One region of the Rhizobium sp. BR 317 genome, then DNA from elsewhere that is predicted to be linked to it. Evidence: riboswitches for the same ligand, from Rfam matches in the RefSeq annotation. Region 1 holds a riboswitch; the other holds the start of a gene.

What was found. A riboswitch is a leader RNA that binds a small molecule or an ion and turns the genes downstream of it on or off. The one in region 1 is predicted to bind S-adenosylmethionine.
Positions count from the first base shown of each region.
Region 2: it holds a riboswitch for S-adenosylmethionine, as region 1 does, so the genes downstream of both, metA (homoserine O-acetyltransferase MetA) here and QD357_RS13325 (O-succinylhomoserine sulfhydrylase) in region 1, are expected to answer to the same signal.

Region 1 covers NZ_JARWLB010000007.1:119,724-124,050, reverse strand. The annotation lists gene QD357_RS13335 (Hsp33 family molecular chaperone) at 1-486, shown strand, start outside; gene apaG (Co2+/Mg2+ efflux protein ApaG) at 592-984, opposite strand; gene QD357_RS13325 (O-succinylhomoserine sulfhydrylase) at 1,310-2,494, opposite strand; SAM riboswitch at 2,538-2,616, opposite strand; gene QD357_RS13320 (2'-deoxycytidine 5'-triphosphate deaminase) at 2,785-3,879, shown strand; tRNA gene QD357_RS13315 (tRNA-Gly) at 3,938-4,011, shown strand; gene QD357_RS13310 (BrnA antitoxin family protein) at 4,029-4,327, opposite strand, start outside.
Region 2 covers NZ_JARWLB010000003.1:246,747-255,943, reverse strand. The annotation lists gene QD357_RS06265 (ABC transporter ATP-binding protein/permease) at 1-1,454, opposite strand, end outside; gene QD357_RS06260 (AAA family ATPase) at 1,623-2,465, shown strand; gene QD357_RS06255 (NUDIX hydrolase) at 2,465-2,887, shown strand; SAM riboswitch at 2,967-3,044, shown strand; gene metA (homoserine O-acetyltransferase MetA) at 3,094-4,020, shown strand; gene QD357_RS06245 (vWA domain-containing protein) at 4,023-5,210, shown strand; gene QD357_RS06240 (hypothetical protein) at 5,344-5,766, shown strand; gene QD357_RS06235 (aldose epimerase family protein) at 6,034-7,059, shown strand; gene QD357_RS06230 (GntR family transcriptional regulator) at 7,172-7,945, shown strand; gene QD357_RS06225 (SIS domain-containing protein) at 7,942-8,973, shown strand; gene nagA (N-acetylglucosamine-6-phosphate deacetylase) at 8,973-9,197, shown strand, end outside.

The sequences.
Region 1 (4,327 bases):
ATTCCGACGCGCGTCCGCCTCGGCGCTGCCGAATTGTTCGATCGCGACGAGGCCGGCAAGCCGCGCCATCGCTGGCGGGCGGGCGGCCTTGTCGCGCAGTTCCTACCGGAAGCACCGGAGCGCATGCGCCAGCCGGATTTCCACGGCGGAGACGGCGACACGAGCCTGCGCGAACACGTCGAGGATGATGCCTGGGCGGAAGCCCGCACGCTGGTCGAGACCATCGACGCCGACGAATTGACCGATCCGCAGGTCGGCACCGAGCGTCTGTTGTACCGCCTCTTCCATGAGCGCGGCGTGCGCGTCTACGAGCCCAAGGCGGTCTTCGACCGCTGCACCTGTTCACGCGACAAGCTGAAGGGCGTGTTGCGCGGCTTCTCCGCCGAGGAGATCGAAGCGAGCCAGGACAATGGCGAGATCGCCGTCACCTGCGAATTCTGTTCGACGACCTATCGCTTCGAGGTGTCCGAGGTGACGGAAGTCTGAGCGATTTCAGGAAAAGGGCGGGATAGTTCTCCGTCCGGCATTGCGAAGAACAAAGAGATGAAACGGTGTTGCGGTTCCGCGAAAAGCTGAGCCGCTTCAATCGGCTCAGTTCAGCGTCCGCAGCAAGTTGGGCGTATCCAACGAAAAGGCTGGGATTTTGACGTGAAACAGCTTCCCGTCGTCCGTCTCCATCTGGTAGTGGCCGAACATCATGCCTGAGGGTGTGTCGAGCGGACAGCCAGAAGAATATTCATAGGTATCGCCGGGCCGCAGCCTCGGCTGCTCACCCACAACGCCGGGTCCGGTCACTTCGTCCACCATGCCGTTCTGATCGGTGATGTGCCAGTAGCGCGTCACCAGCCGCACGGAGACGGTCGAGTGGTTGGAAATCACGATGCGATAACCCCAGACGTAACGATCGTCATCCGGATCGGATTGCTCCTCCAGATAAAAGGGTTCGACAACAACTTCGATGTCGTGTGTTAGAGCGCGATACATGCCTGACACCTTGGTCACTACTCCGAAACGTCGCGCGCTCAAACGAACGCACAAAGGACGCTCCAGCATTTTAAGTCTAGGGCACCTTATCCGCTTTCTATGATCCCACGGAAAGCGGGATACTTAGGGGTATCCTATAAAGCGACCTGTTCCGTCAAGGAATGGATTGGTGAAAACGCCTTTAGCGGATTAAATCCTTCGGATTTTCAGATGTTATGACTAACTCTAAAGGTTAATCGTCCGCGATCGAAAGTATAGGCGCGCGGTCTGTTTTCAAGATGTGTAAGCCCGCCCGAACAATATTCAGGCGGGTTTGGGTAGAACGTCAGCCGGAGACCTGCGCCAGTGCGCGGGCGAAATCTTCGACCAGATCCTCGCTGTCCTCGATCCCTGCCGAAAAGCGCACGGTTCCCGGCGAGATGCCGAGTTCGGCACGGGCTTCGTCCGTGAGGTTCTTGTGCGTGGTGGTGGCGGGATGAGTGATCAGGCTCTTCGAGTCGCCGAGATTGTTGGAAATCTTGACGATCTCCAGCGCGTTCTGCAGCTTGAAAGCCGCTTCCTTGCCGCCCTTCAGCTCGAAGGCCACCAGCGTCGAGCCGCCGGTCATCTGCTTGGCGATGATGTCGGCCTGCGGATGGTCCTTGCGGCCGGGATAGATCACTTTGCCGACCTTGCTCTGCTCTGCGAGGAAGTCGGCGACCTTGGCTGCGTTCTGCGTCTGCTGCTTGACGCGCAGCGGCAGGGTTTCAATGCCCTTCAGCAGCGTCCAGGCCGTGAACGGCGACATGGCCGGGCCGGTGTGGCGGAAGTAGTCGTGCAGGTTCTCGTCGATCCACTGCTTGTCGGAGAGGATGACGCCGCCGAGCGAGCGGCCCTGGCCGTCGATATGCTTGGTGGCGGAATAGACGACGATGTGGGCGCCGAGTTCCAGCGGCTTCTGGAACAGCGGCGTCGCGAAAACGTTGTCGACCACGACCTTGGCGCCGATCTGGTTGGCGAGCTTGGCGACGGCGGCGATGTCGACCACTTCCAGCGTCGGGTTGGTCGGGCTCTCCAGGAAGAAGACCTTGGTATTCGGCTGGATCGCCTTTTCCCAGTTCTCGATGAAGCGGCCGTCCACCAGCGTGCATTGGATACCGTATTTCGGCGCCAGCGTCTCGACGACCCAGCGGCAGGAGCCGAAGAGGGCGCGGGCTGCGACGATATGATCACCGGCCTTCAACTGGCAGAGGATGGCGGCGGAAACGGCGGCCATGCCGGAAGCGGTGGCGCGGGCATCTTCGGCGCCTTCCAGAGCGCACATGCGCTTTTCGAACATGTCGTTCGTCGGGCTGCCGTAGCGGGCGTAGATGAAGCCGTCGGTCTCACCCTTGAAACGGGCCTCGGCAGCTTCCGACGTGTCGTAGACGAAGCCTTGCGTCAGATAGATTGCTTCGGATGTCTCGCCGAATTGCGAACGGAGCGTTCCACCGTGAACGAGCTGGGTTGCGGGGCGCCAAGTCTTGCTCATGCCATCACCACTTTCAAAACAAAAAAACCGGTCGCGAAAGCAGACCGGTTTAACCCCGGTCCTTTTAGCCACTTGTTTAACGTGGCTGCAAGCCGACCGGCCAAATCACCACGGGATAAGTTGCAATACTGCCGTTGACCGCTTGCGTCAATTCCCCGAGTTTGGTTTTGTCTGCGGCAAATTACTGCCCGCGCGTCCGCCAGGATGTGCTGAGGCCGCAGTAACATTTGTACGGCGCATAACCGGCAAGTTTGTTCTCGACTTGCCCTGTCATACGCTGGGAAAGAGGCATGATGGCTCGCACTACTGGAATTTTGGCCGATCGCGCCATTGCAGCGCTCTTCGAAGCGGGACGGCTGACGAGCGAAAAAGAACTGGATGTCGATCAGATCCAGCCGGCGAGCCTGGATCTCAGGCTCAGTGCGCATGCTTTCCGTGTCCGCGCCAGCTTCATGCCCGGCCCGTCGCATCTTGTCGCCGACAAGCTCGACCGGCTGAAGCTGCACGTCGTCGATCTCTCGGAAGGCGCGGTGTTGGAAACCGGCTGCGTCTACATCGTCCCGCTAATGGAGCGGCTCGACCTGCCGGCCGATATGTCCGCTTCCGCCAATCCAAAAAGCTCGACTGGCCGCCTGGATATCTTCACCCGCGTCATCACCGACCGCGCGCAGGAGTTCGACAAGATCCCGGCCGGCTATTCCGGCCCGCTCTATCTCGAAATCAGTCCGCGCACCTTCCCGATCGTCGTGCGTCGCGGCTCGCGCCTGTCGCAAATCCGCTTCCGTGTCGGCCAGGCCATGCTCTCCGAGCCGGAACTGCTGGCGCTGCACGAGAGCGAGACGCTGGTCGCCAGCAAGAAGCCGAACGTCACCGGCGGCGGCATCGCGCTCTCGATCGATCTGGCGGGCGATAAGGAAGGCCTGATCGGCTATCGCGGCAAGCATCACACGGCTGTCGTCGACGTCGACAAGAAGGCCCAGCACGATATCTTCGATTTCTGGGAGCCGCTCTATAGCCGTGGCCGGACCGAACTGATCCTCGATCCGGACGAATTCTACATTCTCGTCTCGCGCGAAGCCGTTCATGTGCCGCCGCATTATGCCGCCGAAATGACGCCCTTCGATCCCTTGGTCGGCGAATTCCGCGTTCATTACGCGGGCTTTTTCGACCCCGGCTTCGGCCACGCACCCGCCGGCGGCCGCGGCAGCCGCGCCGTGCTGGAAGTGCGCAGCCACGAAGTCCCCTTCATCCTCGAAGACAGCCAGATCGTCGGCCGTCTGGTCTACGAGCACATGCTGGAACAACCCTCAAGCCTCTATGGCTCCGGCGTTGGTTCAAACTATCAGGCGCAGGGCCTGAAGCTTTCCAAGCACTTCCGGCTGTGATCCTCTATTTGGCGGCCTTGACACAGGCCGCCAACTGTTGGACATCTCTGGATGTCATGCGGGTGTAGCTCAATGGTAGAGCAGCAGCTTCCCAAGCTGAATACGAGGGTTCGATTCCCTTCACCCGCTCCAGCTATTTCAATTTACCTCTATAGACCAGCGGCCTTCCGCAGAGCCTCGTTTATACGGCTTTGCCAGCCTTCGCCGTCCGCCTTGAAAGCTTCGACAACATCACGGTCCAGGCGAATGCTGACGGCAAGCTTGGGATTTTCCGATTTGGGACGCCCGCCTAGATTCCTGCGGATTTCCTCGGTGAGTTCAGGGAATGCCTCCGTAAACGGCTTGGCCTTTCGTAACGTCTCTTCCGTGACTGGCGGGTTGTCGGAAACCTCATCCCAATCCTGCTTCGTATAACCTCGGCCTTCTTTGAAGGAACGCGGACGTTCAA
Region 2 (9,197 bases), on a different contig from region 1:
TCCTCATAGGCATCCCGATCCTCGGGGAAGCAGATCGCTTCGCGGAGCGTACCGCCCGGGACATAGGGCGTATGCGGCATGAACAACATGTCTTCCATCGGCGGCAGGCTGATCTTGCCGGCGCCGCAGTTCCACTGATGCGCCAGCGACTGGAACAGCAGCCTGCGGTTCACGCCATGATCGCCGTTGACCATGATGTGCTCGCCGGCGGCAATCGTCACCGTGCCTTCGCGGATACGGAAACCGTTCTCGATGACATCCTCGCTGGTCTTGGTGGAAATCTCCATATCCGTCCAGACCATTTCACCGGGCGCAGCATGATCGAAAGCAATGGTGTGCGGCATGACCGTGCCGTCATCCATCTCCGTCAACGCCTGACGGAAATCGGTGACACGCATCAGTGTGGCCCGCCACTCTGCGATCGGGCCGAAATTGGCGACATACCAACGCAAGGCGGAATTGACCTGGTTGAAGGCACCGACCGCCACCATCAACTGACCGATGGTCAGTCCGCCGGAGAAATAGGCGGGCGCAGCCACCAGGATCGGAATGATCAGCACCAGCCAGCCATAACCGGCCGAAACCCAGGTGAGATTGGTATTGGCGATGGCGAGCTGGCGGATGACGGCAAGCACAGCGGAGATATCGAGATTGATCCGCCGGCGCTCATTCTCCTCGCCGCCGGCAATGGTGATCGCCGGCATATGCTCATTGGCATGCATCAGCGCAAAGCGCAGCTCGGCTTCCTTGGAATAGCGGTCGGCGTTCAGCCGCACCAGCCGGCGGCCGACGAACTGGCTGAGGAACGAGGCAGACCCCGCATAGATGATCGCCGCCCAGACCATGTAACCGGGAATGGAGAAGCTCATGCCTTTGAAATTGAAGACCATGCCGCTGGACAATTCCCAGAGCACGCCGATGAAGCTCAGCAGCAGGATCGTCGCCTGCACCAGGCCGATCGCGAGGCCTGTCGTGCTTTCAGCCAGATTGCGCGCATCCTCATGCAGCCGCTGATCCGGATTGACGCCGATCAAGCCGGAGGAGGCGAGACGAAGCGCACGCTTGGCCTGCAGCCATTGGTCGACGAGATCGCGCGCCAAGCCCTCGCGCATATAGAGCGCGGTCATTTGATTGAGCCATGCCTGCACGACGTTGAGGACCAAAAGCAGGCCTGCGATAATGCCGAAGACGCCGAGCTGATGGAAGAACGCATGGGTGTCGCGCCGCGCCAGCGAATCGTAAAATGGCGCATTCCAATTGTTGAGAAGAACCTGGACGTACGCCGTAACCAGGATAATCACGAACAATGCGATCGTAAGGGAAATAATCTTGATGCGTACCGCCGAATTCCAAAAAGCGGAAAACATCATGCGCAGCCGATAGAGAACGCTAAAGTCGTAACCGACCCGGTCAGCACTCTCGATATTCGGCTTGGCTTGTGCTTCAACTGCCATCAACAGGTCCCTGCAACGCACTTAATCCCCAGTTAATCATGACCTGCTCACATGTCCATCCATGCGTTACATCAGCGTGATCACGTTCAGTATATACACCGTTTCACGCCTTGAACCGAATAAGGCCAAGGGATAGCTTGCGCCCGAAAGATTGATGAAAGCCTTCCAATGCAATTTCACGGCACCGCGGACTATATTGCCGACAAGGATCTGATGGTCGCCGTCAATGCCGCCATACGGCTGGAACGACCGCTTTTGGTGAAAGGCGAGCCGGGAACCGGCAAGACGGAACTGGCTCGTCAGGTCGCCGCGGCCCTGGGTCTCGACCTCATCGAATGGAACATCAAATCCACCACGAAGGCGCAGCAAGGCCTCTACGAGTATGATGCCGTCTCGCGCCTGCGCGACAGCCAATTGGGCGACGCCCACGTCAATGACGTCAGGAACTACATCCGCCAAGGCAAGCTCTGGCAGGCCTTTACGGCACCGAAGAAATGCGTGCTGCTGATCGACGAGATCGACAAGGCCGACATCGAATTCCCGAACGATCTGCTGCAGGAACTCGACCGCATGGAGTTCCATGTCTACGAAACCGGCGAAACGATCCACGCCGCTGTCAGACCGATCGTCATCATTACTTCGAACAATGAAAAGGAGCTGCCAGACGCCTTCCTGCGCCGCTGCTTCTTCCACTATATCCGCTTCCCCGATGCTGAAACGCTGACGCATATCGTCGAGGTGCACTATCCCGGCATCAAGCAGGCGCTGGTGCGGGCGGCACTCACCCAATTTTTCGAGATCCGCGATGTGCCGGGGCTGAAGAAGAAACCCTCGACCTCCGAAGCGCTCGATTGGATCCGCCTGCTGGTCGCCGACGACGTCGATCCCGCCACCCTGCGTGCCGATGCGAAGAGCGCGCTGCCGAAGCTGCATGGCGCGCTGCTAAAGAACGAGCAGGACGTCCATCTCTTCGAACGGCTGGCCTTCATGGCGCGCGGGCAAGGGAAATGATGCAGCCGGATGCAGTGAAGGTCTTGATCTACGCGTTGCGCGACCGGCATCTGCTGGTATTCGATGAGCCGGATTTTCCCGCCATCCAGCTCCAGGTTCCCGGCGGCACCGTCGAACCCGGCGAAGATATTGCAACGGCGGCGGCGCGCGAATTCGAAGAGGAGACCGGTTTTGCGCCGGACGAACTCCATCCGCTCGACGTCCATGACTACCGTTTCGAGAAGGAAGGTCGCGAGCACCATCACCGCCGGCACTATTTCCGCTGCCATATCTCCGAGACGGCGCCTGCCACCTGGCTTCACTACGAAATGACGCCGTTCGGCGGCGGCGATCCGATTGGCTTCCGTTTCTTCTGGCTGCCGATCGAGGACGCCAAGCAACGTCTGGGCTATGGCATGCAGGCACTCCTTGAACATCTGTAGGCTACATCCGAAATAGGGCGCGGCCGCCAGCTTCCTTCAACGCTTGCCCCATTGACCCGCCGGGGTAGCAGGTCTATTGAATTTCTCCCGTGGTGATTTGGCCGGCCGGCTTGCAGCCACGTTAAAAAAGTCGCTAAAGGGCCGCGTGCGGACCGGTAGCGATTCTTATCGCGGCCGGTTTTTTTGTTTTTGGTCGAGTGACAACGATGCCCATCAAGATTCCCGATACGCTGCCCGCGTTTGAAGCCCTCCAGAGCGAGGGTGTGCGGGTGATGACCGAAACGGTGGCAATCCGGCAGGATATTCGCCCCCTTCAGATCGGGCTTCTCAATCTCATGCCGAACAAGATCAAGACCGAAGTTCAGATGGCGCGCCTTGTCGGCGCCTCGCCGCTCCAGGTGGAATTCTCGCTGATCCGCGTTGGCGGCCACAAGGCCAAGAATACATCCGAAGAGCATCTGCTCGCCTTCTACCAAACCTGGGAGGAGGTGAAGCACCGCAAATATGATGGCTTCATCATCACCGGCGCGCCGATCGAGCTGCTGGATTATGAGGAAGTCACCTACTGGGACGAGATGCAGCAGATCTTCGACTGGACGGCGACCAATGTCCATTCCACAATGAACGTCTGCTGGGGCGCAATGGCGGCTGCCTATCATTTCCATAAGGTGCCAAAATATACGCTGAAGGAAAAAGCCTTCGGGGTCTATCGCCACCAGAACCTGAAGCCCTCCTCGGTCTATCTCAACGGCTTCTCCGATGATTTCGCCATTCCGGTCTCGCGTTGGACGGAAGTGCGTCGCGCCGACATCGAAAAGGTGCTGGGATTGCAGATCTTGATGGAATCGAGCGAGATGGGCGTCTGCCTGGTCCACGAGCAGGCCTGTAATCGGCTCTACATGTTCAATCATGTGGAGTATGATTCCACTTCGCTGGCGGACGAATATTTTCGGGACGTGAATGCGGGCGTGCCGATCAAGATGCCGCATAATTATTTCCCGCATAACGACCCGGAGATCGCACCGCAGAACCGTTGGCGCAGCCATGCGCATCTGTTCTTCGGCAACTGGATCAACGAGATCTACCAGACGACGCCTTATGATCTCGAGGAGATCGGCCAAGAGAGGTTCTGAGCTTGTTCATTCCCTTCCTCCTGAAGCTGAAGGAAGCAAAGGTTCCGGTGACACTCCGGGAATTCCTGTCGCTTCTGGAGGGAATGGAAGAGGGGATCGCCGATTACGACGTCGAGGCCTTCTATTATCTGGCCCGCGCGACGCTGATCAAGGACGAGCGCTTCATCGACCGTTTCGATCAGGTCTTTGCCGATTATTTCCGCGGTGTCGAGGCCGTCGGCGGCGATACGGCGCCGGCTGAGGCGGTCGCTATCCCCGATGAATGGCTGCGCAAGCTGGCCGAAAGACATCTGGCGGACGAGGAAAAGAAGCTGGTCGAGGCGCTCGGCGGTTTCGAAAAGCTGATGGAGACGCTGCGTGAGCGTCTTGCCGAACAACAGGGCCGACATCAGGGCGGCTCGAAATGGATCGGCACGGCGGGCACGGCGCCATTCGGCGCCTATGGCTATAACCCGGAAGGCGTGCGCATTGGCCAGGATGCGTCCCGTCACCGCAAGGCGGCGAAAGTCTGGGACCGTCGAGAATTTCAAAACCTCGACGACAGCGTCGAGCTCGGCACCCGCAACATCAAGGTGGCGCTGAAACGGCTGCGTCGCTGGGTGCGCGAAGGGGCGGCCGAAGAGCTCGACCTTTCCGGCACGATCCGCTCCACCGCCGAGCACGGCTATCTCGACGTCCAGACCCGGCCCGAACGGCGCAATGCCATCAAACTGCTGATGTTCTTCGATGTCGGCGGCTCGATGGACGATCATATCCGCGTGGTCGAGGAACTATTCTCCGCGGCCCGCGCCGAATTCCGGCACATGGAATATTTCTACTTCCACAACTGTCTCTACGAAGGCGTGTGGAAGGACAATCGCCGCCGGCGCGCCGATGCCACCGCGACGACCGATCTGATCCGTACCTTCGGCCCGGATTATCGCGTCGTCTTCGTCGGCGATGCCTCGATGAGCCCCTATGAGATCACCCATCCCGGCGGCTCGGTGGAACATTGGAACAAGGAGGCTGGCGATATTTGGCTCAGCCGCATCACCGGCCATTTCCGCAAATGCGTCTGGCTCAATCCCGTGCCGGAAAATTACTGGGGCTACACGACCTCGATCTCCATCATCCGCCGCCTGCTTACGGAGCGGATGTATCCTCTGACGCTCGGCGGCTTGGAGAAGGCGACGAGGGAATTGTCGCGCTGAGCTACGTCTCCTCGGGGCAGCCGCAGCCTTTGCAAGCCGAAATGCCACCAAATCACCACAACCCCTTGTAGAAAGAAACATGCGGCATTGGTGAATACTATCCCGGATCACGGGGAAATTGGTGGAGATGTGCGTGCGCTACGCTGTTAAATTGCTTCTCTTCATCTCAACCGTTTTGTTGGTCTCGCATCAGGCAAGATCGGAAGAAGGTAACTTCTCCGGTCAGTGGGAGCAGATCCATTCCGACGCCGGTCCATGCGAAAAATGCCTTGTGGGAATAGTAAGGCAGGGCAAATTCATGATGATCAGCGCAAACAACGGCTGGAGCGCCACGGCGGAGACGAGCAGAAACGGAAATGTGAGCTACGCGGCAGGCACAGGCCAATGGGACGCCCAGATAGAAAAATATAGCCAAAAGGCGTTCGATATCCTTCTTACCATTCGCGGCGATAGGCTGATGGTGATCATAACAACCGAAAAAGCGGACGGGTCGAAACAATCGATCAAAGCGTTTTTCAGCAGGCGGGCAGCTAAACTTCTTTACGACAAGGCGTAGCTCGAACGCACATCTTCACGGATCAGGCAACGAGCACTCTTGCTCGGTATAGGCAAAGCACACACAGATGATGGGAAAATCGGCCGCCTGTCGTACGCGCTGCACATTTGCGGCGCAATTTGCCAGTCCGAAGCTATCGGCGAACGCCGTATGCAGCCTTGATCCCCCTCTGCCCGCCCCTAAATTTCGCGATCGGACCGGTTGCGGAGCGGCGCAAATGGGGGCAGGGTCTGGCCTCGAATTTTCGATAGAAATGGATGAGTTGATATGACGAAAGATAGTTTGGAGCGGGAAGTTTTCGGAACGACGGCCGATGGAGAAACGGTCTATCGCGTCAAGATATCAGGCGGCGGTCTGACGGCCCATATCATGACCTGGGGTGCCGTCATTCAGGACCTGCGGCTGGACGGCCACGGCCCGGCGCTGCTGCTCGGCTTCGACAATTTCGCCGATTATCCGGCCCATTCCTCCTATTTCGGCGCCACACCCGGCCGCTGCGCCAACCGCATCGGCGCCGGCCGTTTCACGCTGGACGGCAAGGACTATCAGCTCGATCTCAACGAAAAAGGCGTTACCCATCTGCACGGCGGCAGGGACAACACCGCCAAGCGCAACTGGACGATCGTCGAGCACGCCGCCGACCGCGTCGTGTTGAAGATCGTCGATCCCGACGGCCGGGCCGGCTATCCTGGCAATTGCACGATCCAGGCGACCTATTGGGTACATGGCAATGGCGAATTCTCGGTCACCTATGAATCGACGACCGACAAGCCGACGCTCGCCAATGTCTGCCAGCATGCCTATTTCAACCTCGATGGACGCGACGACGCGCTCGGCCACGACATCATGATCGCCGCCGACCATTACACGCCGACGGACGAGAAGCAGATACCGACGGGCGAAGTGCGTCCCGTTGCCGGCACCGTCTTCGATTTCCGCGAAATGGCGCCGATGAAGCGCTTCGATGGCGCCGAACAGGCGCTCTACGACCATAATTTCTGCCTGTCATCCGAACGCACCGCCAAGCGCTCTGTGGTGCTGGCGCGCAGCGTCAATTCCGGCGTGTCGCTGGAAGTGCGCACGACCGAGCCCGGCGTGCAGTTCTATGCCGGTTTCAAGCTGGATGTGCCCGTTCCCGGTCACGATGGCCAGAAGATCGGTCCCTTCGCAGGTTTCTGCCTGGAAACTCAGGTCTGGCCGGATGCCATCAACCACCAGAACTTCCCGAACGCCGTCCTTCGCCCCGGTGAAGTGCTGCGGCAGGAAACGGACTACATCTTCACCAAGAATTGAGCTGACGACATCCTTTTCGACCGGGCGCACATCACGCCCGGTCGATTCATTTTTGGCCGATAGATCAGATTCACCTTGCAGATTGGTTCTAAATAGGTTCTATAAAGAACTCATGGATAGAACCAGTTTGATCGCTGAATTGAACAGCCGTGGTCTGCGCGACGAGGCCATGACCGGCCCGTTGTACAAACGCCTGGCACAGGCGCTGACCGGCCTTATCCAGGAAGGCCTGCTGAAATCCGGAACGGCTTTGCCGGGAGAGCGTGATCTGGCCGAGGCGCTGCAGGTCGGCCGCGTCACGGTCCGCACCGCCTATCGCGATCTGCTTGCCTCCGGCGCGATCGAGTCGCGCCATGGCAGCGGCACTTTCGTGTCGCAGCGCGTCGAGCGTATCGAACAACCGCTCTGGCGCCTCTCTTCCTTCTCGGCCGATATGCGCTCGCGTGGCCGCGAGCCGGCGGCAAAGATCCTATCGCGCACCGTCAGCGCCCCTGCCCCCGAAGAATCCTTCCTGCTCGGTCTCGGCCTGGACGAGCCGGTGCTGCGGCTCGACCGCCTGCGCCTGGCGGACGGCCAGCCGCTCGCCATCGAGCGCGCCGTCGTGCCGATCAAATTTCTCGGCGAGGATGCGGTTTCAGAGGGTTCGCTCTATGATGCGCTGGCTGGGAACGGCTTCAAGCCGGTCCGGGCTCTGCAGCGACTGACAGCAGTGACGCTCGATCCGACCTCCGCGTCGATCCTCAACGTCAAAGCCGGCGCGCCCGCGCTTTTGATCGAACGTATTTCACGCCTGGAAGACCAGCGCGTCGTTGAATACACCCGCTCGCATTATCGCGGCGATGCCTATGATTTCGTTGCCGAATTGAGAATTGGAGATGACTTATGAGCGAGACCCAATCCCTGATGCTGACGGAAGCCGGCCAGTCGCCGGACGTCGTCGCGGCCCTGCTTGAAAAAGAAAAGCCCGTCTTTGCGGAAATCGCAAAGCTCTTCGCCTCCACCCGCCCCTCCCTGATCACCACGGCGGCGCGCGGTTCTTCCGATCACGCAGCCACTTTCTTCAAATATCTCTTCGAAATCTCCCACGGCGTGCCCGTCGCCTCGGTCGGCCCATCGATCGCCTCGGTCTATGGCGCCCCTCTGCACCTGAAGGGCGGCATCCACTTCACCGTATCGCAATCCGGCGGCAGCCCCGACATCATTGCGCTGCAGGCCGCCGCCAAACAGGGCGACGCCACCACAATCGCCGTCGTCAACGTCACCGACAGCCCGCTCGCCAAGGAGGCCGATATCGTGCTCGGCCTCAATGCCGGCCCGGAAAAAAGCGTCGCCGCCACGAAATCCTTCATCGCCTCCGCCGCAGCACTTGCCGGCGTCACTGCCGCAATCTCGAAAGACCAGGCGCTTGCCGCCGGCCTCACCAAATTGCCGGAAGCGCTAGCCGCGACATCGGGGATCGACGGCCAGGCCGCCGAGGACGTGCTGTTCAACGCCACATCGCTTTATACCGGCGGACGCGGTCCTGCCTTCGCTATTGCGCTGGAGGCAGCGCTGAAGGCCAAGGAAACCTCCGGCCTGCATGCCGAAGCCTTTTCGCTTGCCGAGCTGATGCACGGACCGATGCGACTGGTGCAGCCGGGCTTCCCGATCGTCGCCTTTTCACCCGATGATGCGGCCTTCGCCAACAACGCCCAGGCGCTGGAGCGCCTGCAGAAGCTCGGCGCCACCGCCGTATCCTTCTCCACCGCGCCCCTCCCCGGCATCAATCTGCGCATGCCGAGCACCGGCAACGGCCTGCTCGACCCGCTGGTGTCGCTGCTCTGCTATTATCGCCTCATCGAGTCAGTGACCCGGCGCAAGGGTTTCGATCCGGATAAGCCGGCTAATCTTCTTAAGGTAACGGAGACCATGTGATGGACTACAAGGTCTTTACCGGCGCCCGCATCTTCGATGGCGACCGGTTTCATGAGGACAGTGCGCTTGTGATCGGCAATGGCCGCGTACACGCCATTACAGGCGCGAACGACGTGCCCGACAATGCCGAAACGATCCGCTTCAATGGCGGCGTGTTGGCCCCCGGTTTCATCGATGCGCAGGTGAACGGCGGCGGCGGCCGCATGCTGAACGACGAGCCCTCG